One region of the Paenibacillus sp. VMFN-D1 genome, then DNA from elsewhere that is predicted to be linked to it. Evidence: predicted binding sites of a transcription regulator. Region 1 holds the regulator's gene; the other holds the start of a gene.

Evidence for each region. Region 1 encodes LexA, which represses DNA repair genes until DNA is damaged. Its sites were predicted from a motif close to CGAACATATGTTCG; they were not measured.
Region 2: C7820_RS02125 (DNA polymerase IV) is a predicted target of LexA. The motif match lies at 6,645-6,658, and genes of this name have one in related genera.

What each region holds. Positions count from the first base shown of each region.
Region 1 covers NZ_QRDU01000001.1:853,710-864,799, forward strand. Annotated here, with positions in the region: gene catA (type A chloramphenicol O-acetyltransferase) at 1-569, shown strand, start outside; gene C7820_RS04090 (extracellular solute-binding protein) at 797-2,149, shown strand; gene C7820_RS04095 (carbohydrate ABC transporter permease) at 2,277-3,167, shown strand; gene C7820_RS04100 (carbohydrate ABC transporter permease) at 3,183-4,061, shown strand; gene C7820_RS04105 (sensor histidine kinase) at 4,129-5,958, shown strand; gene C7820_RS04110 (response regulator transcription factor) at 5,933-7,123, shown strand; gene lexA (transcriptional repressor LexA) at 7,219-7,845, opposite strand; gene C7820_RS04120 (LysM peptidoglycan-binding domain-containing protein) at 8,085-8,465, shown strand; gene C7820_RS04125 (DUF896 domain-containing protein) at 8,567-8,749, shown strand; gene C7820_RS04130 (hypothetical protein) at 9,002-9,517, shown strand; gene C7820_RS04135 (HAD family hydrolase) at 9,557-10,351, shown strand; gene C7820_RS04140 (FixH family protein) at 10,582-10,995, shown strand; gene C7820_RS04145 (1,2-dihydroxy-3-keto-5-methylthiopentene dioxygenase) at 11,087-11,090, opposite strand, start outside.
Region 2 covers NZ_QRDU01000001.1:451,125-462,214, reverse strand. Annotated here, with positions in the region: gene C7820_RS02145 (glycosyltransferase family 2 protein) at 1-353, opposite strand, end outside; gene C7820_RS02140 (HEAT repeat domain-containing protein) at 397-1,590, opposite strand; gene C7820_RS02135 (hypothetical protein) at 1,627-3,861, opposite strand; gene C7820_RS02130 (YhjD family protein) at 4,732-5,232, opposite strand; gene C7820_RS02125 (DNA polymerase IV) at 5,229-6,497, opposite strand; gene C7820_RS02120 (SOS response-associated peptidase) at 6,799-7,473, shown strand; gene C7820_RS02115 (cupredoxin domain-containing protein) at 7,602-7,988, opposite strand; gene tatA (twin-arginine translocase TatA/TatE family subunit) at 8,030-8,221, opposite strand; gene C7820_RS02105 (GMC family oxidoreductase) at 8,287-9,966, opposite strand; gene C7820_RS02100 (gluconate 2-dehydrogenase subunit 3 family protein) at 10,034-10,822, opposite strand.

The DNA of each region.
Region 1 (11,090 bases):
TCAGCATGACAGCCAACATCGAGATCACCTTGCTGCTGGGCGAGCTGAAGAAGAGGGGGATGAAGCTGTACCCCGCCTTTTTGTACATGCTGTCCAGAATCGTAAATGCGCATGTGGAGTTTCGGATGGATATTCGGGAGGAGCAGGTGGGCTACTGGGAGCAGATGAGTCCGTGTTATACGATTTTTCACCCGGAAAACCATACCTTCTCCGCGATCTGGACGGAGTACAGCAGCAGCTGCCGGAGCTTTATGGAACTTTACCGGGAGGATCAGCTCCGTTATGGGGAGAGCATGGGGCTGTTTACGAAAAAAGACATGCCGCCTCATACCTTCTCCGTATCCATGATTCCATGGGTCAGTTTTACCGGCTTTAACCTGAATCTGGATCATGGCGGAAGCTACCTGCTGCCGATCATCACGGGGGGCAAGTATTTTCGGGAAGGGAAGCACGTGCTGCTCCCGGTTTCGCTGCAGGTGCATCATGCCGTCTGTGACGGGTACCATGCCGGGATGTTTCTGCAAGAGCTGCAGCAGCTCGCCGACACCTGCACCGATTGGATGGATTGAGGGATGTACACGCTCTAAATGAGGATGAAAGGATTCTCAGGGGACCCTTACAGGGTTCCTTTTTTTGTCGATTGTTCAGCAATGCTTCGTTTTGTAATATTACATTGTCTGGGTCAATCATTTAAGGGACCTTTAGAAATTAAACCTATTTCCTGAATTTCTCACCTCCCTTTTCGAGTCGAATCGCGGCATAATGAACCCATACCAAACAAAAAGGGGATAACAAGATGGCAAAGATGTCGAAATTATTAAGCATCGTGCTTACAGGCACCTTGGCGCTTAGTCTTACGGCTTGTGGAAGCGGTAACAAGGAGGATTCTGGCAGCAGCGCATCGGGCGCGGCCGGATCCAACAGCAGCACATCCGACACATCGAAGGACAAGAACATTACGATTACTTTCCAAAACATCTATCCGGACCCGACGGATCCAAAGAACAAGATCATGAACAAGATTGTGGATCAGTATGAGAAGGATCATCCGAATATCAAAATCGAACTGGACTCGCTCAACACCGACCAGCAGAAGCTGAAGCTGAAAACGCAGGCGGCCTCCAAGGAAATTCCGGACATTACGGTCGTGAACCCTGCGGCGCAAATGCAGCCTTTTGTTGATGCCAAGCTGCTGGCTCCGCTTGATGACATGCTGGCCGAGAACGGTCTGAAGGACACGTTCCAGGACGGGCTGCTGGACTGGTACAGCTTTGACGGCAGTACTTATGCGGTACCCGACGGCAACAACATCGGCGTGGTGTACTACAATAAAGAACTGTTTGAAAAAGGCGGCGTGAAGGTTCCAAGCACGTTTGAGGAAATGGTCGACGTCGTCAAAACGCTCAAATCCAAAGGCATTCAGCCGATGGCAATCGGCGAGAAAGACACCTGGACCGGTTCGTTCCTGTTCATGAACATGCTGCTTCGCACGAACAACGGCCCTGGATTCCTGAAGGATGTCCTCGACAAGAAAAAGACGTTTGAAGATCCGGCCTTCGTTGAGGCGGTTGACGCATTCCAAAACCTCGTTCAAGCCGGAGCTTTCCAGGAAGGCGCAACCTCCTTCGATTACAACGCCGGCGAGAACCTGTTCAAAACCGGTAAAGCAGCCATGTACTACATGGGAACCTGGGCCACCGGCGGCATTGAATCGTCTTCCGTAAACGGCAAAGTCGGCGTCTTCAAATTCCCGACGATCGGCGGCAAAGGCAACCCGGACGAATTCATGCTGGCACCGGGCAGCGCGTTCGCGATTGCAGCAGACAGCAAGCATCTTGCAGAAACGAAGGAATTCCTCAATTACTTCATGCTGAACTTCCCGAAAGAAGCCTTTGAAGCTAAAGGCGCTGTCGGAATCGGCCAGAAAGTGGACGGCGACTTCAAGGCTGCAGGATATTCCGACATGGCGATGGACGTGCTGAACATGTTCAAGGAAGTCAAAGGCGGAGACCTGGCGTTTGATAACACAATGAATCCGGGCACGGCCCAGGTTCACCTCTCCAGCATTCAAAACCTGTTCGCTCAGAAGAAAAATTCGGCGGACGTGGCGAAAGAGCATCAAGCCGGGTTCGAAGATAACAATCAATAAACAACGGATACAGCTAGTTATAGAGAGAACAGGGATTAAACATGAAGGGGACGCATTTCGGATGCCGTTCCCTTCAATTCCCATGAGGAATATTGCAGCCAAGAAGGAGAAGGAGGAGAGGTAAGTCGTGAACGTGCTGAAGGTCTCCCGCTGGACGATTGCCGCGTTTGTGCTTCCTTGCTTAATCATCTATATCGGTATTGTGTTTGTTCCCATCCTCGTATCCATGTACAGCGGTATGCTGGACTGGAACGGGATCGGAGAATCGACGTTTGTGGGTCTGGCCAATTTCAAAAAGCTGCTGTTCCACGACTCGGTATTTTGGCCGTCGGTGCGGAGAACGCTGATGTTTGCGGTGTTCTCCATGGCCGAGATTCCGATCGCACTGCTTGTAGCCATACTGCTGAAGCGTTACGTGCGAAAACCGAATTTTTTGGTTTCCAGCTACTTTTTACCGGTCATCTTGTCCGTCGTCGTCGTCGGCCAGCTGTGGAAAACGATCTATAATCCGGCTTCGATGGGCGGTATGCTGAATCAAATCCTGGATGCAGTCGGACTGCATTCATGGGGCAAAGCCTGGCTCACCGATCCTTCGGTCGCCATGTACTCGCTGTATTTCGTCGCCCTGTGGCAGTACCTGGGTTACCACACCCTCATTCAATTTACAGGCATTTCGAATGTCCCTGACGATGTTTACGAAGCGGCCCGTATCGACGGTGCCGAAGGCTTTAAAGCGGATTGGCACATTACGTTTCCGCTGATTGTCCCGATTTTCAAAATTTCCATCGTGCTGGCCTTCATCGGCTCGCTGCAGGCTTTCGACATGATCATGGTCATGACGGGCGGCGGACCGGCGCATGCCACGGACGTCATTTCCACACACATGTACAATATGTCGTTCACGTCCATGAAATACGGTTACGGCAGCTCGATCGCCGCATTCCTGGTGGTGCTCTGTCTGGCCGCCACGTTCTGCATCAACTTCATTTTCAACAAGCTGGAGAAACGATACTCGTAAAGGAGGAAACCGCCGATGAACACAAGCACTGCCGTCGCTTTGAACAAGCAGGTGGCCGCAACCAGACGCAAACGGTTTTCCGTTACGAAGGCCATCGTGTTTCTGGTGCTGGGCATTCTGTTTGTAACCCAGGTGTATCCACTGTTGTGGCTGCTCCTGTATTCCTTGAAATCCAATGAAGAAATTTTGTCGGGCAGCTTCTTTGCCCTTCCGCATTCGCCGCAGTGGGCCAATTACAGCGCTGCGCTGGAGGGCAACTATTTCCGCTATTTATTGAACAGCATCTTTGTCACATCCGTGACGATGATTGCGGTCATTATTCTCAGCTCCCTGTGCGCCTATGCGATCAGCCGTTTCCGGTGGCGCTTTGGCGGGGCGGTCATGGTCGTATTCTTGATCGGAATGATGATCCCGATGCAGGCGACGCTGCTGCCGCTCATGATCATTTTCAAAAACATGCATATTCTGAATACGCATCTGTCGATCATTTTGCCGTACGTAGCATTTTCCATGCCGATCGCCATCTTTATTCTGAGCGGGTTTATGAAAACCATTCCGCACGAAATCGAAGAATCCGCGGTGGTGGACGGTGCGGGGATCGGACGCATATTCTCGAGCATCATCCTGCCGATCTCGGTTCCGCCGGTGATGACGGTGTGCATCCTGACATTCATCAACATCTGGAACGAATATATTTTGGCAGCGACGTTTATCTCATCGGAAAAGCTGAAAACACTGCCGTTCGGCGTCAACAGCTTCGTCAGCCAATACTCGGTCAACTATGGGGCCATCGGCGCATTTCTCGTGCTGGGCGCGCTTCCGGTCATCATTATCTACTTCCTGCTGGCGGACAAGATCACCCAAGGTATGGTAGCTGGTGCAGTAAAAGGTTAGTAGGGCAAAGACGGCTTCTGTGATAGAATGACAAATGGATGACCGGATACGAAAGGGGAATGTATCTGTGGGGCGACATTTTCGTTCGATTCACAGCCGTCTTTTTCTGCTGTTTCTATGCTGCATGACCGGCATATTGATATTGATCAGCGTCGTGTATTATTACCGCACGATTTCCATTATTCATACTAAGGTGAATGATATCGCCGAGAAGAACATTTCGCAGACCGCCGGACTGTTCAACTCGCTGCTTCAAGGCTACAACAGTCTCTCCAAGTCGCTCAACAGCAACTACGAGCTGACCCGGCTGCTTCAGGAGACCCATGTGAAAGAGACCGTCGCCATCGAAAACGAACGAACGATTACGAATATTATCGGAGCAGCTTACTATTCAAGGAACGATATTACGGGTATCCATATTCTGACCGACAGGGGCAAAGTGTACAGCTATGAGCGCCAGTTCGCCGGGGTCATCGACAACAATTACGCCCAGACGTCATGGTACAACGAGCTGAACGCCTCGTCAGGCAATATGGTCTGGCTCGGGATGATGCCGGGATCGCCGATCAACACGCTGCAGCAGAAAGAGAACGTCTTTGTGTTCGGACGGAAGCTGTACGATCTGAACACACACAAGCAGCTTGGCATCATGGTCATCGAAGCGAATCCTTCGTCCATCATGGAGGCGATGTCCAATGTGACGATCAGCCCGGGCAGCCGCGTGTACCTGATCGACCAGAACAACAACATCATCGCTTCGACCGGTAAAAAAGGGACGGAGGCGCCAAACTTTGCCAGCATTCCGAAGCCGGGTGCCGAGGACGGTATTCTTGTGGATGACAGCTCAAGCCAGCTGGTGGTTGCTGCCAATACGCCCATGGCGGGCTGGACGATCTACGGTTTTACCCCGAAGCACGACATTCAGGCGGAAGTGAACCAGACGACCCAATATCTCGTTATCGTCCTGATCGTGCTGATTATCGTCTCGACGGTTCTGGCCACGCTGGTATCGCGCAACATTGCTTCCCCGCTGAAGCTGCTGATCCGGGAAATGAAAAAGGTGGAGATGGGCAATTTCAGCGGTTCGGTTAATGTCGACTCGTTTGATGAAATCAACAGCCTGGTGTCTTCCTTTAACCGGATGGTGCACCGGATGGATGAGCTGATCGAGACGATCAAGGTCACGACCGTTAGCGAGAAAAACGCGCAGCTGCAGGCGCTGCAGTCCCAGGTGAATCCGCATTTTTTGTACAACACGCTGGACATGATCTACTGGATGCTGGATGAAAAGGGGAATGAACGCCTCAGCAGGGTCATTCTGTCGCTGTCGCAAATGTTCCGTTACAGCAGCAACTGGGAGGAGGCCTCCCGGACGACGCTGCGTCAGGAATTGGAGCAGATCCGGCATTATTTGACGATTATCGAGAACCGTCTTGAGGACAGGCTCGTACCGAAGATCGATGTGGATCCGCAGTGGATGGACGTCACGCTGCCGAAAATGACGATTCAGCCGATTATTGAAAACGCTGTAAAATACGGACTGGAGCCGCTGGATCGGCAGGGCGTGCTGCTCGTTACGGCGGAGCAGGTCATGGACGACCTGCATGTCGTCGTTCGGGATAACGGGAAGGGAATGGACGAAGACACGCTGATGCGGGTCAGAAGCTTGCTGGAGGGCGGGAACCGCACGTCGCCCAAAGCGGAGGACAGAGACGGCCCCGTGCTTCGCCGTGGCATCGGTTTGAGCAATGTGCATGAGCGGATCCGAATGATGTTCGGCAGTCCGTACGGTTTATACTTGGACAGTCAAGAAGGGGAAGGAACGACGGTAACCATCCGTTTACCAATCCGGCACCAAGGAGGAATGGAAGATGAACATTTTAGTCGTGGACGATGAGCATGTGATCCGTGACGGAATTAAGCGCACCATCCACCGGTCCTATCCGCAGCATTATGTTCACCTGGCGGCGAATCCGGAGGAAGCGGTTCAGCAGCTGCGCAGACACCGGATTGACCTGGTGCTGACCGATATCCTCATGCCGGGAATGACGGGCCTTGAATTGATGCAGCTGTGCCAAGGCAGTTATCCGCATATCAAATGGGTCATTATTTCGGCTTATTCCGAGTTTTCCTACGCCCAGGAAGCTGTCAAGCTTGGAGCTAAGGACTATATGCTCAAGCCGATCGGGAAAGAGCTGCTGCTCTCCATGATATCCGGACTTGCTCAGGAGATGGATCGGGAGAACGAAATCGTGCGCGAGGCGGAGCTGCTGAAGTCTAACCTGAAGTATTTACGCGAGGCTGTATTTCAGCGCTGGGCGAGCGGACTCGATACCGGGCGCCTTGACGTCGCGTCTATAATTGAGAGCTACCCCGCATTCCAACTGGTGATGGTTAAGATGGAGAGCGACGCGCCGGTGCATCTGGAGCATTTTATTATTGAAAATGTGCTTGGTGAGCTGATTGAAGCGCACGGCTGCGGATTTGTGACAAGCATGGACGAAACGAGCCTGATCGGCCTCGTCTCGCTGGAGGAAGAGGGAGGGATGAAACGCCTGACGGATGAGCTGCGCGCTAACTTGAAACGATGCGTCAAGGTGCCTTTCCAAATTCAGTCGACGGGACTCATCACAGATATTCACCGGGTGCCGGAGGAAGTGCGGCGGATGCGCCAGGAATCAGCATCACTGGAGTACGAATACAACAACCCGGGCGGTAACCGCGCGATCGAGGTCGCGGTGCAGTACATCAAAGCGCACTATCATACGGATCTGTCCCTGGAAAAGGTAGCTTCGGTCGTGTTTCTGAATCCGGTCTACTTCAGCCAGCTGTTTAAGCAGAAGACGGGAAACGGCTTCAAGGAATACGTCACCAATCTGCGGATCGAACAAGCCTGCAAGCTGCTGCTGCAAACGCATTTGAAGCTGGCCGATATTTCGGACAAAGTCGGATATGTGGACGTCAAGCATTTTACCCAGGTATTTCGCAAAAAAACGGGAAAAACGCCGACGGAGTACCGTCTGGAGCAAACGGCGGATTCCCGTGAGGCGTGTCCCACCTGAATCAACCTGCCTTGATCCCAACGCCGAAAAGAGCCCTTGACCTTCCTGAGTAAGGAAGAGCAAGGGCTCTATTGCTGCTTGTCCAGCACCATCTGCTAGTGAATATCGCGGAACAGCCCGACGACTTTGCCCAGAATGGTGACATGGTTCAGACGCAAAGGTTCGTAAGCCGGGTTCTCCGGTTGAAGCCGGATATGGTCCTTCTCCTTGTAAAACGTCTTCACGGTTGCCTCATCCTCATCCGTCATGGCAACGACGATGTCCCCGTTATCGGCTGTCTGCTGTTGTCTCACGATGACGTAGTCACCGTTATGAATGCCCGCCTCGATCATACTGTCCCCAACGACGGAAAGCATAAATACTTTCTCATCTCCGACATAGTGCTGCGGCAGAGGGAAGTAATCTTCAATGTTCTCCGTTGCCGTGATCGGCACCCCCGCTGTGACCTTGCCTACTACGGGAACTCTGGCGATCGTATGCGTGAACAGATTGCTGCTCTCGGATTCTTCTTGTCCCAACAGTTCAATGGCACGAGGCTTCGTAGGGTCTCTGCGGATCAAGCCTTTCTTCTCCAGTCGGTCCAAATGGCCGTGTACGGTCGAGCTGGAAGCCAACCCTACCGCCTCACCGATCTCTCGGACGGATGGAGGATAACCCTTGGCGCGGACTTCATTTCTGATAAATTCCAATATCGCTTGCTGCCGGCTAGATATCTTTGACATTCCCCATCAACCCCATTTAGTAACGTTTGGTAAAATTATAACATAGAACTGCCGTTCGTACAAACATAAGTTCTAAATGATTTTGCTTTGATGGAGCGGGATTTTTGCGGTTTCTGAATGAAGGAAACCAGCCTCTAAAAACATAGGAACAATTGTTCGAAAAAAGTATTGAACAAAACAAATGTTCGTGTTATATTGTTCTCATAAAACAAGAACAAACGTTTGGAGGCGTAATATTTATGCTGAAACACACTACATACCAAAGTATTTATAATAACCCATCCGTTAACCCATCCATCAATGAAGCTATAGCAACTCCTTGGTTGAAGAAAGTCCAGTCCTTCGTGCCAGGCCCTGCCTTGATCAAACTGATCCTGGCGGCCCTGATTATTTTGGTCGGATGCACAGGTGTCGTTCGCGTATTCGCGGGAACCTCGGATGATGTTCGGTTAGAGAAAAATGTCATCGTTCAGCAAGGCGATACGTTGTGGGGAATCGCTTCTGCCCATAAGCCGGAAGACATGGATATCCGCGCATACATTATGGCGGTGAAGAAGTATAACGATTTAACCAGCAGCGAAATTCAAGCCGGAGAAGTATTGGCACTCCCACAATATTAATAGAAGATAAATGATCAAGAGCTTGGAAAGGTGTGAACCTTGACAAGCTCTTTTTATCATGGCAAAGTTAGGTATGACTTGAATATTGGAGGAGTAATTGTATGGATATCGACAGCGTTGTAGAGAGAATTAATGAGCTTGCACGCAAGCAAAAGGAATCCGGTTTAACCGAAGAGGAGATCGAAGAACGGGCCAAGCTTCGTGAGAGATACCTTCAGAATGTCCGCAGAAATTTCAGACAGCAGCTGGACTCGATTGAATGGGTGGATGAAGAGAAGAAATAACACCAGCGGCTGGATTAGACTCATACATTTGATCATGGTATAGAATGGTTCAAGGTTTTGTACGGCTCATTACCGATAACAGAATGCTTCTATAGTAAGCGCACCAGGTTTCCTTCATTTGTTCTATTATATAGAATATGAAACTACAGGAATAAATGCTGTAAGCAGTATGGGGCCGTTATATATTACGAAGTAAATAGCAAAACTTTCGTTAAAACTATATAGCCGAAAACTTTTTTAGGAGGTTCGTGAATGGCCCGTTCATGGGAAAGACAGGTAAGAAAAAATACAGCGCAGCTGGATAAGCAGAGAAAGAAGCAAGGGAAGCCTTCCATATACAGCGCGGGGGGGCCATCAGCTGACATTTATAAAGGAAGAAACTATGTGCTTCCGATTACGATGGTCGCTCTGGCTGCGGTCTACTTTCTGCTCGGGATGATCGGACAGGAGGGTACGGCGGGAAACAGCAGCATGACCTGGATCATTATGGCCATGTACGTGTTCCTGGGCTTGATGATCTTTTTGCGCAGGCCTTTCCTGCGTGTGGAGAAAAACGCCGTATCGACGATCAAGTTCAACCGGGATCGGCGCCTGACCGCAGACAATATCGCCAAGATCAAGCTGGCCAAAGGCTCTGTCGTGATTGAGCCGAAGGGTAAAGGCGGCAATTGGGTGTTCACGCGCCTGATCAACCGCTACGATACCGATGCCATAGGGGAACGTCTGGAGCGTTTTGCGCAGACCCACAATATCCCTTTGGAAAAATAAACAATTATAAGAGATAGCTGATGGAGAGGATGGAAGAGGATGCCGGTACAAGCTGTTTTTTTCGATTTGGACGATACGCTGTTGTGGGATGAGCGCAGCGTGAAGGAATCCTTTGAAGCGGTATGCGAGACGGCCGCCAAGGCGAAGGGCATTGATGCCAAAGAGCTGGAGGAAGCGGTCCGCAATGAGGCAAGGGCGTTATATCAATCCTATGACACGTTTGCCTTTACCCAAATGATTGGAATTAACCCATTTGAAGGGCTCTGGGCCAACTTCAGCGCAGGCGAACAACCTGAATTTCGCAGACTTGAGGAGCTCGCTCCAGGCTACCGCAAGGAATCATGGCGGCGCGGACTGCTGAAGCTTCGGGTTGACGATGAACAGCTGGCCGGAGAATTGGCCGAGCAATTTGCCGCCGAGCGTCGTTCCCGCCCCCATGTATATGAAGAGACCTTCCAGGTGCTGGACGAATTGAAAGGAAACAAGAAGCTGCTTCTTCTGACGAACGGCTGTCCTGCACTCCAGCAGGAGAAGATCGCCGGCGTTCCCGAACTTGCCCCATATTTTGACGAGATCGTCATTTCCGGCACATACGGCAAAGGCAAACCGGATCCGACCATCTTCGAACATGCGCTTTCTTTACTTGGATTAACACCGGAACAGACGCTCATGGTCGGCGACAAGCAGACAACCGACATCAAAGGCGGAAACAGCGCCGGACTGACCACGGTATGGATCAACCGCACCGGAAAAGTGAAAGATCCGTCCATTGAGCCTGATTACGAAATTAAGCATCTGTCCGAGCTGCATCGCATCATTGCCGAACGGTCTTAAGTTGGTTTTATACGTTAGCCTGCCCAGAGGGGAATCCCTTCGTCCGGCAGGCTTTTATTATACCTTGTGCATATGAATGCCCCGTTTGCTGAGCAGCCTCGACCGCTCTCCGGTCAATTTGTTCCATTTTGTTAACAGTTGGATTGTTTGGGTGAGGCGATAATTATGTATAATGATGAAGAATATGGACAAACAGCATACATAGATAGACGTATAGGGAGTGACTTCGCTTGAGAAAGTACGGTTTTGTTGCTCTGCTGCTGCTGGCGGTATGGAGCATAGCAGGCTGCGGCAGCGGCGGCGGTGGTCATGCGGGCATGGACATGAGCGAGAGCATGATGGATCCGGTGCAAGTGGATCTAAGCTGGACGCCGGAGCAGGCCAAGGTAGGTAACCAAGTTACCATTGAAGTGAACGTAACGCAAAAGGATAAACCAGTCGATAAGGCCGATGAGGTTATGATTGAAATCTCGAAGGAAGTCGACAGCAGCAGCCATGAAAAGGTGGCCGCTCAGAACGCCGGCGGAGGGAAGTATACGCTCGATAAAACCTTCGATCAGGCGGGCACCTACAGCATCACGTCACATGTTACGGTAGGACCACAGCATACGATGCCGACGAAAAAGCTGAACGTGACGGAATAATCAGCATCATGATTCGTTTGATAACGACAAGCAACCCCCGTCCTTCCTGGTCGAAGGCGGGGGTTGCTGCGTATATCGCTATATTTATGGATTAG
Region 2 (11,090 bases), 400 kb from region 1:
TCGGGATTATGATAAACGCCTCGAATCTCCTGCGTGTCGATCGTCCCCCGGAACTCCGGATTCGGCATTTTCTTCAGCCGGAACTCCTTAATGAGCACATCCACCGTATTGTCGCTGGACCCGTCGTTAATCACGATGACCTCGTAGGTCGGATAGTTGAGCGTCAGCAGGCAGTTGACGTTCTCGCTGATGGTCAGTTCCTCATTGAAGGCTGGCACCAGCAGCGATACCGGCGGCACCAGCTCCGAGCCGGACAGCGTATTGTAATTGGAATATTTGGACCTCCGGTAGATGGTCCCGATGTTCCGGTACGATAAAGCCATAATGGTAAAATACAAAATGTTGACGATCATGACGTAATACACGGCGATCATGCCGTAATACATAAGTATGTCTCTAAGCAGAGTAATCCCCTCCTACAGCGGCTACCCCGCCAACCCGTTTGGCCGGCTGCTTCACGCCGAAATAACGGTCGTACAGAAGCCGTTTCTTGTTGTAAGCCACCATTTGTTCGATCGCGCTGTGCTCGCGCTCCTTTTCCATCACCAGCTCGATCCGGTGCAGGGCAGCCTCGCGCTGGATGCCGGCGCCGGTCAGCGCGGCCTGGCACAAGGCCTCAAAGCCGGCTTCTCCCAGCTCCGCCAAGCTCTCGGCGCTGTTATAACGCACCTTCCAGCTGGAATCGCGCAGCGCATCGGTCAGCAGCGGAATGCTGCCTGCGGCGTGCAGCTGGCCAAGCGCTCTGGCCGCTTCGGCCCGAACCTCCCAGCTTCGGTCGCTCATCAGCTGGGCGATCGTATCGTCCTTGAGCGCTGGATTTGTCGTGAGATACAGCTTGACCGCTTCGGCGCGAACGTCCTTCTCTTCCGCACCGACCAAACGTCCCAGAACCGGCATGACTTCCGGTACAGCCTGTCCCCACATGGCCACCAGTCCCACCTTGACCAGCGCGGAATCGGAGTCGTTCAGCAGCTTGAGCAAAATCGCGCTCGAATCGAGCCCCGTCTCCAGCATAATATCCGCCGCCAGGTTATGGATCGGCTTGCCGTGGGACAAGAGGGCGCGCAGCATCTGGAGCAGATCCTCGCTGTTATCCGCCGCTTTCGCAATGGAGCGGGCCAGAACGATCGACAGCGAGCTGTATTTGCGTTTTTGCAGGATGTTCTGCAGCATCGGCACCGCCTCCGGTGCGCGCATGCCTCCCAAACGGTAGGCCGCCTCCAGCCTCCGGCCGTACCGGATGCTGCGGAGTGCTTTCAGGTCCTCCTCCACAAAGCCGGCCTCCCGGCACAGCTCGATCAGCTTGGAACGGTAATCGCCTTTAAACTGCTCGATCCACTCGATGAATTTATCTTGAATCACTCTCTTCTCAAGCTTCTTCAGCTTGCCGGGCGGAAGCCTCAATTCGACATTATCCTGCAGATTGGCCTGAACGTACACAAAGTAGTCATGATGCTTCTTCGCATACGCTTCACGGTTCCGCTGTTCCCGGTTATGCGATATTTTCATCTGGAACAACAGCAGAATCCCTAGGGCAATCAAGCCGAGGCACACATAGATGAAAATATAGGCAACGGTTAAATGAAACATGTTAGCAGGTTCCTCCTTTTTAGAAAGTCAATTCTCCTACTCCTTTTTCTCTTTAGGGCCGGAAATTTTCGTAAAAGCATCCTTCATGATGTAATAGCTCTGCTTCAACTGTTCACTGTACTGCACCGTGTCCCACTGCTTCCAGGTATACAGCGGCAGGCTTTGCACGTTCAGCGTCTTCTGATCTCCTCCGGGCCAGGACACGCCGCTTCCGTCACGCTGGACGATCCACGGAATAAGCCGTATCCCGTCGGTTGTGGTCGTGCCGAAGTAACTCCGTTCCTTCAGCGGACCGTAGTCGATGACCTGAAGGGAACTCGGATCCGAGAAGCCCAGCAGCATCCACGGGATTCGCATTTCTATCGAATCACCGCTGTACTGCCAAGAAGTCAGCGAGTCGAACGTCTCCTTGCTGCGGTCCGTCGTCCCTCTTTTCAGCGTACCAATCGTCTTGTCGATGAACGGATGCGAAAAGCGCGTATCCGGCGGATTCATGAGCAGGCTGATCGCCAGCTTCCACGGATGGAACGGCGCCGTGTTTCCTGCCTCCGCCTCGGGCAGCATCCAATAACCGTCTTTGCCGTACAGCCGCTGGTGAAAATCATAATCGGCCGCGATTTCCACCTGGGACTCCTCGTCCTTGCCGATTTCGATCAGCGTCTCGGGCGCCCCGCCTTCCAGCTTCCTCCCGGGAAGCTGCTTCGCGGACGGCTGGTTGCCGCCTGTGATCGTGTCGGCACCGATGTAGAGCTTCGACTTGGCCGGATCAAATGGATGGTCCAGCTTCATGCCGATGTACAGGTAGCCCTCATCATGCGTAATTTTCATATCCTGGACTCCCGGGATCTTGCCCTGCCAGTGCTGTACTTCCCCTTCCGGGAGCCTGTCCCAGTCGGTGAGATTGCCGTCAATCGTAATCAGCTTCTCCTTGCCCGGCAGCATGCCGAGCAGGCCGAACATTTTCTCATTGGTCAGAACGTTGATCCAATAGGACCTCCGGTCTTCAGGCAGCTCCATCGGCATCGTGTTCCAGGTTTTCTTGAACCATTCGTCCTGCCACATGAACAGGATGGCGCCGGCGTAGCCTTCGTCGTGAATGTCTTTGGTCAGGGATGCATCGATCTCTCCCTGCTCCTGTTCGTTATGGCCGCCCTGGTCGCGCCCTCCGGCGCCAAAATGCGACACGCCGACAGAAGAAGGAACACCGTACTCCGTGACCATCAGCGGCATGTCCTTATACTTGGCCTTTAGCTGACGGAGATAAGCTTTGTAGGTATTGTAGTTCCCCTGGTCGTCCTTGATCGTCTGGAGCGTCGAATCCGTCCGGAAAAAGTCCGGGTAATACGGATAGACGTGATAGGCCGCGAAATAACCGCCTTTCCAGCCGGTAGGCTGAACATGCCGGGCATCAACGCTCGCCATGTCTTCCTCGAACAGCGGTTCGCCAGGGTGGCTGAGCACATCGGTCGTGACCCAGTTGGTGAAAGTCACGGGATGCTCCCAACCGTAATGCTCCTCCTGCTCGGCCGTATAGTCAAGCAAGCTGGCCAACCAGTTTTCGAACGGAGCCGCGTCTTTTGTACCCGAAAAATACTTGCCCTGATAGGCCTTCACGTCGCTGTGCACCTTGTTCGTATTTTTGACCATACCCGGGTCCCATTCGGTTCCAAGATGCCATGCCATCAAGTACTTGCCGGCATTCGCCTTGTACTCCCCGCTTGCCGCACCCTGCTTCTGCGGGATCGTGACATCGCCGTATACCGCGGCCACCGCTTTCTTGATTTCCTCTTTGAACTGTTTCGTAATATCCCCCGAATAGGCGTCCTGCTGCTCGATCAGCTGTTCTTCAGGCGACCAGATCCCCTGCATAAAATACAGAGGGTCGTCCCCCTTGTCTTTGTTGTACTTGACGAGAGCCTGATAGAATACGGGCTGGTGAATCGTATAGACCCGTATGACGTTAGCGCCCATGTCGTCAATTTCTTTAAACCAGCGCAGATAATCTTCCTCGGTCGCCGGCAGCTCCCCCGGAAAATGTCCCGGTACCGTGGCGCCAAGATTAACGCCTTTAACGAATATCTCTTTCCATGTCCCGTCCTTCTCGTACTTCAGGAAACGGTCCCCCTGGGTTTTAAACGTAAATCTCGTACCGTCCGGATCTTTGTAGGCCGCAGCCGTCGGGTTCTTCAACATCAGTCCCGCCGCCCCGCCTCCGGCTATGAGAACCGCAGCCGCCGTGATCCAAATAAATAGTGTTTTACGTCTGATCATCGCCTCTTCGTTCCCACCTCGTTTTCGATTTTTGCCTCATCGGTCCGGGGCTTGGCCTTCGCCTAAATCTAATTTTTAACTATTCGGCCCCGATCTGTAAACTAGGCTAGTAGTTGGAAATTTCCCACCCCGCCGACCTAGCCCGCCACTCCCTCGTGCGGACCATAGAGCCCTGCCATCCCCTGTCAGCCGGCCCCGTTACGAATAACAAAGAAACGTAAACCAAGCCTTGAGGCGACAGGTTAACTGGACATTTATACGCCTCAAAATTGCTAAAGTTGTGGTCTATTTAACAGCTTTATCCATAAAGATTACAAAATTGATACCATAGTCCGATAAAGCGACAGCGAAAAACCGCGTCACATCAACGTTTGCCAATTTATGTCACATTACAAAAATGAGAACGTGGTCCCGGGTAGGACCTCCTGTCTTTTTTTCACCAAATCATTCCAATTACTGGATTCCAATTACCAGACTTTTCGTTCATTTTAGTGGTCCTTTCTCCCCGTTCCCCCGCTTCTTTTTGACTAGGATCATCGGGCAGGTTTTTCAAAAATCAATCGCTATGGGGGCTTTTTTTAAAATCGTAATTTGTTGAAATTTACCATTGGCGGCCTTTTTCCCGCCGAATTGCAAAACGTATGATCCCCCGGATTTCCAAAATAGGAAACAGGCCCCATTCCGTTCTTGGGTGTTCCACTCCCATACCTACCCCGGATCCCGGCGGCTGAACCTGGTAATTTCTGCTGTACGCTTCCTATCCATCGTTATGGCCACAGCGGCCTGGATGTCCGCCGATCCTGATCTCGCCCAGGTACGACACGGCCAAAAGCCCGTTGTCTCCCAGACAAGACAACGGGCTCCATTCGGTTATTTCTGCTTATGATCCTGCAGACGGGCGTACAATGCCGTAATCAGCCGGTCCGAGTACCGTCCGATTCTTACGCTGACCTCCGTGCGCATATAATCCCGCGTGATCGTAAAGGTATCCTCATACCCATGAAACGAATACCGGTACCAGATCATCTGGGTGTCCTTTCCCTCCTGGGTCAGATCGATGCGCTCATCGAGCATGGTTTGCTCCACCTTGGACAAATCCTTTTGGATGTCCTGCAGCAGGACCTGGGCCACCTTCGAATAAAGGTGCTTCAAAGCCTCGCTTGACGCCTCGATCGCCTGGATCCGCTTCTTCACAATCGATATCATGACCGGGAGCAGGATCCTGTCCCGCATCAGCTCCAGGTCCTCCCTGCGGGGCGGCCGGTGTTCCTCCGGCTGCTGCGAGCGCCGCTTCAGCAGTTCCTCCCGGTGCTGTGGCAGCATCATGCGGCTGGATTCCCAAATCCCGTTATTCTCAAGCTTCTTGCTCATTTATAATGCCCCCCGATTTTCATGGACCGCTCCGCTGCCTGGCCGGCGCCCGTAAGGGAAGAGGCTCTTACGATCGCCATGCTGCCGTACCGCTGCTTGATATGGTCCGTCGCCTTTTCCAGAGCCCGCAGCCGCTCCTGGTCTTCAAACAGCGTCAGCTGGTAATTCCGGTCGTCGCTGAGCTCGCTCAGCATGACCCCGGCGCGCCTAACGGGCATGCGGTCCCAGTGCTTATAAAAAATCGTTTTTACGGCTTCATACACTTTGTTCGTGTTGTTCGTGGGATCCGGCATCTTCATTTGCCGGGAAAAGCCTGTCGGCGCGTCATAAGGGCTGCACATGCAGCTGACCGTGACGACCGAGCCCATATATCCCTTCCGGCGGCAGTCGCGACATACTTCTTCCGTCAGCTCCAGCAGAATCGTGTCGACCTCCTTGGGGATGGCGTAGTCCCGGGGCAGCGTCATCATATGCCCGACCGATTTGGGAGGCTTGTCGAACGTTTCCGGGGTCACCTTGCTGTCGTCCATGCCATTGGCGGTGCGCCACATCACTTCGGCCTGGATATCCGACTGCTTGCCGAACCGCGCCCGGAATTTATCCTTTAGCTGGGGAAGAGGCGTTCTCGCCACATCCCCGATCGTCGTCATGCCAAGCTTGGCAAAATGGGCCGTCATGCGCGAGCCCACTCCAAACATCTTATGGACCGGCTGCGGCCAGAGCTTCTTCTCGATGTCGGCTTTGGGCAGTATAAAAATGCCCTCCTTGTTCTTCTTCGCCCAAATGTCGGTGGCGATTTTAGCCAAAATTTTGTTCGAGCTGATGCCGACCCGCACCCAGACTCCCGTCTCCTCCATCACCTTCTGCTGGATCGACTTCGCAATGCTCACGGGGTCGCCGAAGAGAGCCAGGCTGCCGGTCACGTCCAGAAACTGCTCGTCGATGCTGAATATTTCGACCAGATCGGTATATTCCTCGTAAATCCGGGTAATCTGAAGCGAGACATCGATATAATGCTGCATTCTTGGACGCATAATGACGAGATCCGGGCACTTCTTGAGCGCCTCCCCCAGCCGTTCGGCGGTGGATACCCCGTAGCTCTTAGCGATCGGGCAGGCGGCCAGAATGATACCCGATCTGCGCATCGGGTCTCCGGCAACGGCGAGCGGCCTGTCTTTATACTCCGGATGATCCGCTTTCTCTACGCTTGCATAAAAGCTCTGACAATCGGCCAAAAATATAATTCTCTCCTTTGATCTGCTCAAGCGCACACACCCTCCACATCCACTTTGGCATTTCGTTAAACCGGTTTGGGTCGGGCAGCTCCGAGAAGCTCCAGCTTCCTCAAGACCGCTCGTCAAAAAAACGATCCGGGCCGCTTCCCTCTCCACGAAGCATGCTCACTCGGTAAGCGAACGTATATTCGTATTATATACCAAACACATGTTCTCTATGCAAATGTATTTTTTGACAGCCTTCCCTTGCTGCTGGCAGACAGGCTGGCGTAAACCGGCATCCCGCGGTACACTGTTTACAACGATCATTCCACAAAAGGGGGAGTGCCTGATGTGCGGCCGTTATACACTGACCGTGTCGATGGAAGAATTGATGCTGCGCTATGAGCTTGAGCTTGCGCTGAACTTTCATCCCCGTTATAATATCGCTCCGGCGCAGAACGTACTGGCCGTCATTCATGATGGAAGCAACCTTCGCGCCGGTCAGCTTAAATGGGGGCTGGTCCCGTCCTGGGCCAAGGACAGCAGCATGGGGAGCAAGATGATCAACGCCAGAAGCGAAACGCTGGCGGACAAGCCGGCCTATAAGCTGCCTTTTGCGAGGAAGCGGTGCCTGATCCCCGCCGACGGATTCTATGAATGGATGAAAACCGACAGCGGCAAAGTCCCTTACCGGATCACCCTCCGGGGTGGGGGAATCTTCAGCATGGCCGGCCTCTACGACACCTGGCTGCAGGAGGACGGCAGTAAGCTGAGCACCTGCACGGTCATCACTTCCGGGCCCAATGCACTGATGGCGCCGATTCATGACCGGATGCCCGTCATTTTGCGCCCGGAGGACGAAATGGCCTGGCTGGACCGCGGGCAGACGGACGTAAACGCCCTGCAGAAGCTGCTCGTGCCCTATCCTGCCGAGGAAATGGAAGCTTACCCGGTCTCAAGGACGGTCAATTCGGTTAAAAACGATACGCCCGATTGCATCGAACGGGTGCCGGAAGGTGCGTAACCGTATATATGCCAAAAAAAGCGCCGCCTTGCGCGAACCTTTACGGTCCGGCTGGGCGGCGCTTTCTCGATTCTGCCTCCGGTTTCGTTCAGAAGGCAGTCCGGTGCTCCATCATCTGCTAAGCCAATTTATTCAACAATCAGGGTCCCCTTCATATCGCTGTGGCCGGCACCGCACATAACGGAGCAGTGGAACTCATGCTCACCTGCTTGATCGGCGGTAAACTCCGCAGAGCTTGGCTTCTGCAGGTCCACGTTGAAATCGGGAATGGCCAGACCGTGGTTTCCATCTTTGTTCTCCAGCGTAATTTTGACTTTTTCGCCCTTTTTGACCTTGATCTCGGATGGCTCAAACTTAAAGTTTGACGCCGTCACCTTGATTTCCTTCACGCCGTCCGAGCCGCCGGAAGACGAAGACTCGTCCGACGAGCCGCTCCCGCTTCCGCCGCTGCTTCCGCAGGCGCTAAGCACAAAAACCAACAGCAGCGTAAGTCCCATCAGCATCCATTTTTTCATGTTAAATCCCTCCATTTAAAATAAATAAGTATGTTGTTCTGTTATCCTTCCTGGCGGCGCCCCGCCTCTTGCTTCTCCTCATCCTCTTCCGTCAGTTGCCGCGCAGAGCTGCGGAATTCGTGAAGCGTCGTTCCCACCGCCTTGCCGAGCTGCGGCAGTTTGGACGGCCCGAACAGCAGCAGGACGAGCAGCAGCAACAGCAGCAGCCCCGGTACTCCGATCGTCGAAAGCATGGCCGATCCCTCCTTTTCCATGAAGTCGCATGACCGTCACGCAGTAGCCCGAAAGCACTGCCTGTTCAGACAAGCATGCCTCCCTGTTTCAAATACTTCTGGATCCCTTCCGCCGCCCGGTAGGCAAGTGCGCCGACAGTATCGGTCGGATTGTAGCCGCTGTTATGCGGAAATGCTGAAGCACCTACCACAAACACGTTTTCCGCTTCCCACATCTGCAGATAACTGTTCACCGCCGACGTTTCCGGGTCCGCGCCCATAATGACCCCGCCGGTATTGTGGGTGGATTGGTAAGGAACGATATTGTAAGGATCCAGCTTGTCCTTGACCTCCACATGGGAAGGACCCATTTCCTTCATGACCTCACCGGCCTTGTCTGCCAGAAACTTCGTCAGCTCACGGTCCTGATCTTCGAAATCAAACGTAATCCGCAGCAGCGGTTTGCCGTAAATGTCCTTGTAGGTCGGATCGAGATCCAAATAGTGGTGCTTCCAGGGCAAGCTTGCCCCCTGCGTCGCTACGGTCAGCACGCGGTTGGCGTACTTCAGCGTGGTCTTCTTCCATTCCTTGCCCCAGGTCGGCGTGCCCTTCGGCGCCGGATTGTTCTCGATCGGGCGCAGGCCGTTCTGGCTGATCCGGATGCCCGCCCCGTGCAGAAACTTCAAATCGGAATGGTCAAAGTTATCCCCGTTGAAGTCGTCGAACTCCATCCCGAGCGCCCCGGCACCCATGAACGTGCTGAACTCTTCATCATCGTAAAAGCCGACCGCGTGCCCGGAGTTGACCTGATACGCATAATTCCGGCCGATCGTTCCCCGGCCGGTTTTCCGGTCATAGGGCGTTCCGAGCTTGGAGCTCAGCAGCAGGCGCACGTTATTCAGCACGAAGCTGCCGAGAATGACCACGTCCGCCGGCTGGGTCACCTCTTCCCCGGTCACCGTGTTGATGTACACCACGCCAGTCGCCTTTTTGCCGTCATGGAGAATTTCGGTCACGTTCGAGAACGTGCGCACCTCCAGCTTGCCGGTGGCCATCGCCGTCGGGATCACAGTCACGACCGGATCCGCCTTGGCGCCGTACTCGCAGCCGAACCGCTCGCAAAATCCGCAGTACTGGCAGGCCGCACGGGAGACGCCGTCCGGGTTTTTGTAGTTCTCGCTCAGGTTGGCCGAAGGGATCATGTACGGATGGTACCCGAGCTTTTTCGACGCCTCCTCGAACCTTTGCAGGATCGGCGTTTTTTTCATCGGCGGAGTCGGAAACGGATGGGACCGTTTGCCAAGCATCGGGTTCGCTTCCGATTCCCCGGAAATGCCGGCCATCTGCTCGAACTTGTCGTAATACGGCTCGATTTCATCATACGTGATTCCCCAATCCTGCAGCTGCATGCCGGCGGGAATTTTGCCTTTTCCATACCGATCGACCGTCTGGCTGTAAATCTCAAAGTCATACGGCAGGAAGCGGTGCGTCTGCCCGTTCCAATGCGATCCGGCGCCGCCGAGCCCGTCCCCCAGCAGGAAAGAGCCATAGCTGCGCATCGGCAGCGCCCTCATCGATTCCGTATTGCGGAACGTGATCGTTTCCTTGGACAAGTCCTGCATCAGTTCAAAACGCCGCGCATACCGCAGCTCATCATGATCCATGAAATAATCTTCCGTACTCCGGCTTTTTCCGCGCTCCAGTCCGACGACCTGGACGCCCGCTTTGGTCAGCTCGGCTGCAATGATGCCGCCGACCCAGCCCATTCCAACAATAACCACTGGTACTTTAGGTAATTTGGCCACGTCTGATGTCCCCTTATATCTGTGAAATTTATTCGCTCATGTGAGCCTGCAGGCTTTTCGGCTGGATCTGGACCAGCCCTTCCTTCGTAATCTGCTGGGCGTAGCTCATCTGGTTGCCCGGAAAATTCCGCATCTTCCACCCGTTCATATTCCGGTTGCCGCCATAGAGCGGATCGGCGTATACGCCCTCGATCGTCAAATTTTTCAGCATGTTGAAGAAGCTGCTGCTCGTCACCCCGCGCATGGGGAATTTGTCCCCTTTCTCCATAGCGGTCAGCACTTCGTCCTGCTGCTGGCCCTCAAGCTCCGTAAAAGCCTTTTGGTGCTTTTGCTGGCAGTAGCTCTTCAGTCCCTCCAGGCCCAGCGTGAACATCTCGTTGCGCTTCAGCCGCGACTGCTCCCCCTGGGTTGTCTGGGCCTGGACAAAAGGACCCATCATATAGTCCCGCGCATTATACCCCCATGGGCCTGCGAGCTGATGATCAATAAAAAAGGCGACGCCCAGCGCCTTGGCACCGGGACCGTTCTCATCTTCGGGATAAATCCTTTCGGCCGCCGCTTCGGTCATTTTAAACTGCTCCTGGTTAAAGAACATCAGCGCATCCTGCAGCGATGCCTCAGGCTTGCTGTCGGCAGGCGCCGTCTTGGGTGCCTGATTTTTCTCCAGACTGTCCGTCAGGACGCCTCCGAACACACCGCCGACGACCAGACCGCCAAGCGTCATTCCCGAGGCTTTCAAAAATTTTCGCCGGGATTCATCCGGTTCTTTCGACCGGGCCGGCTTGCTGCTCTTCCCCAATTTCAGTCCTGGCAACATGATCCCTCCAATTATGAATATTGTGGATGCAATAAAGAAGACCACTTCGAATCAGTTACCCAAAATTTCTCTGTTTCAAACGCAATATCTGACATCAGACGTCATATTGCGACCAAATGACTAGGACGAACCTCGCGGTTTCCATCACAACCGCTGGATTGATCTTCAAAGGAAGAGAGTCCGCCAATCACCTGACCGCCTAATACGTCAAGAAGTTCGGGCAGGTTACGCTGCTGCCTGCTTTGAATACAAAAAAAGCCCCCCGGGT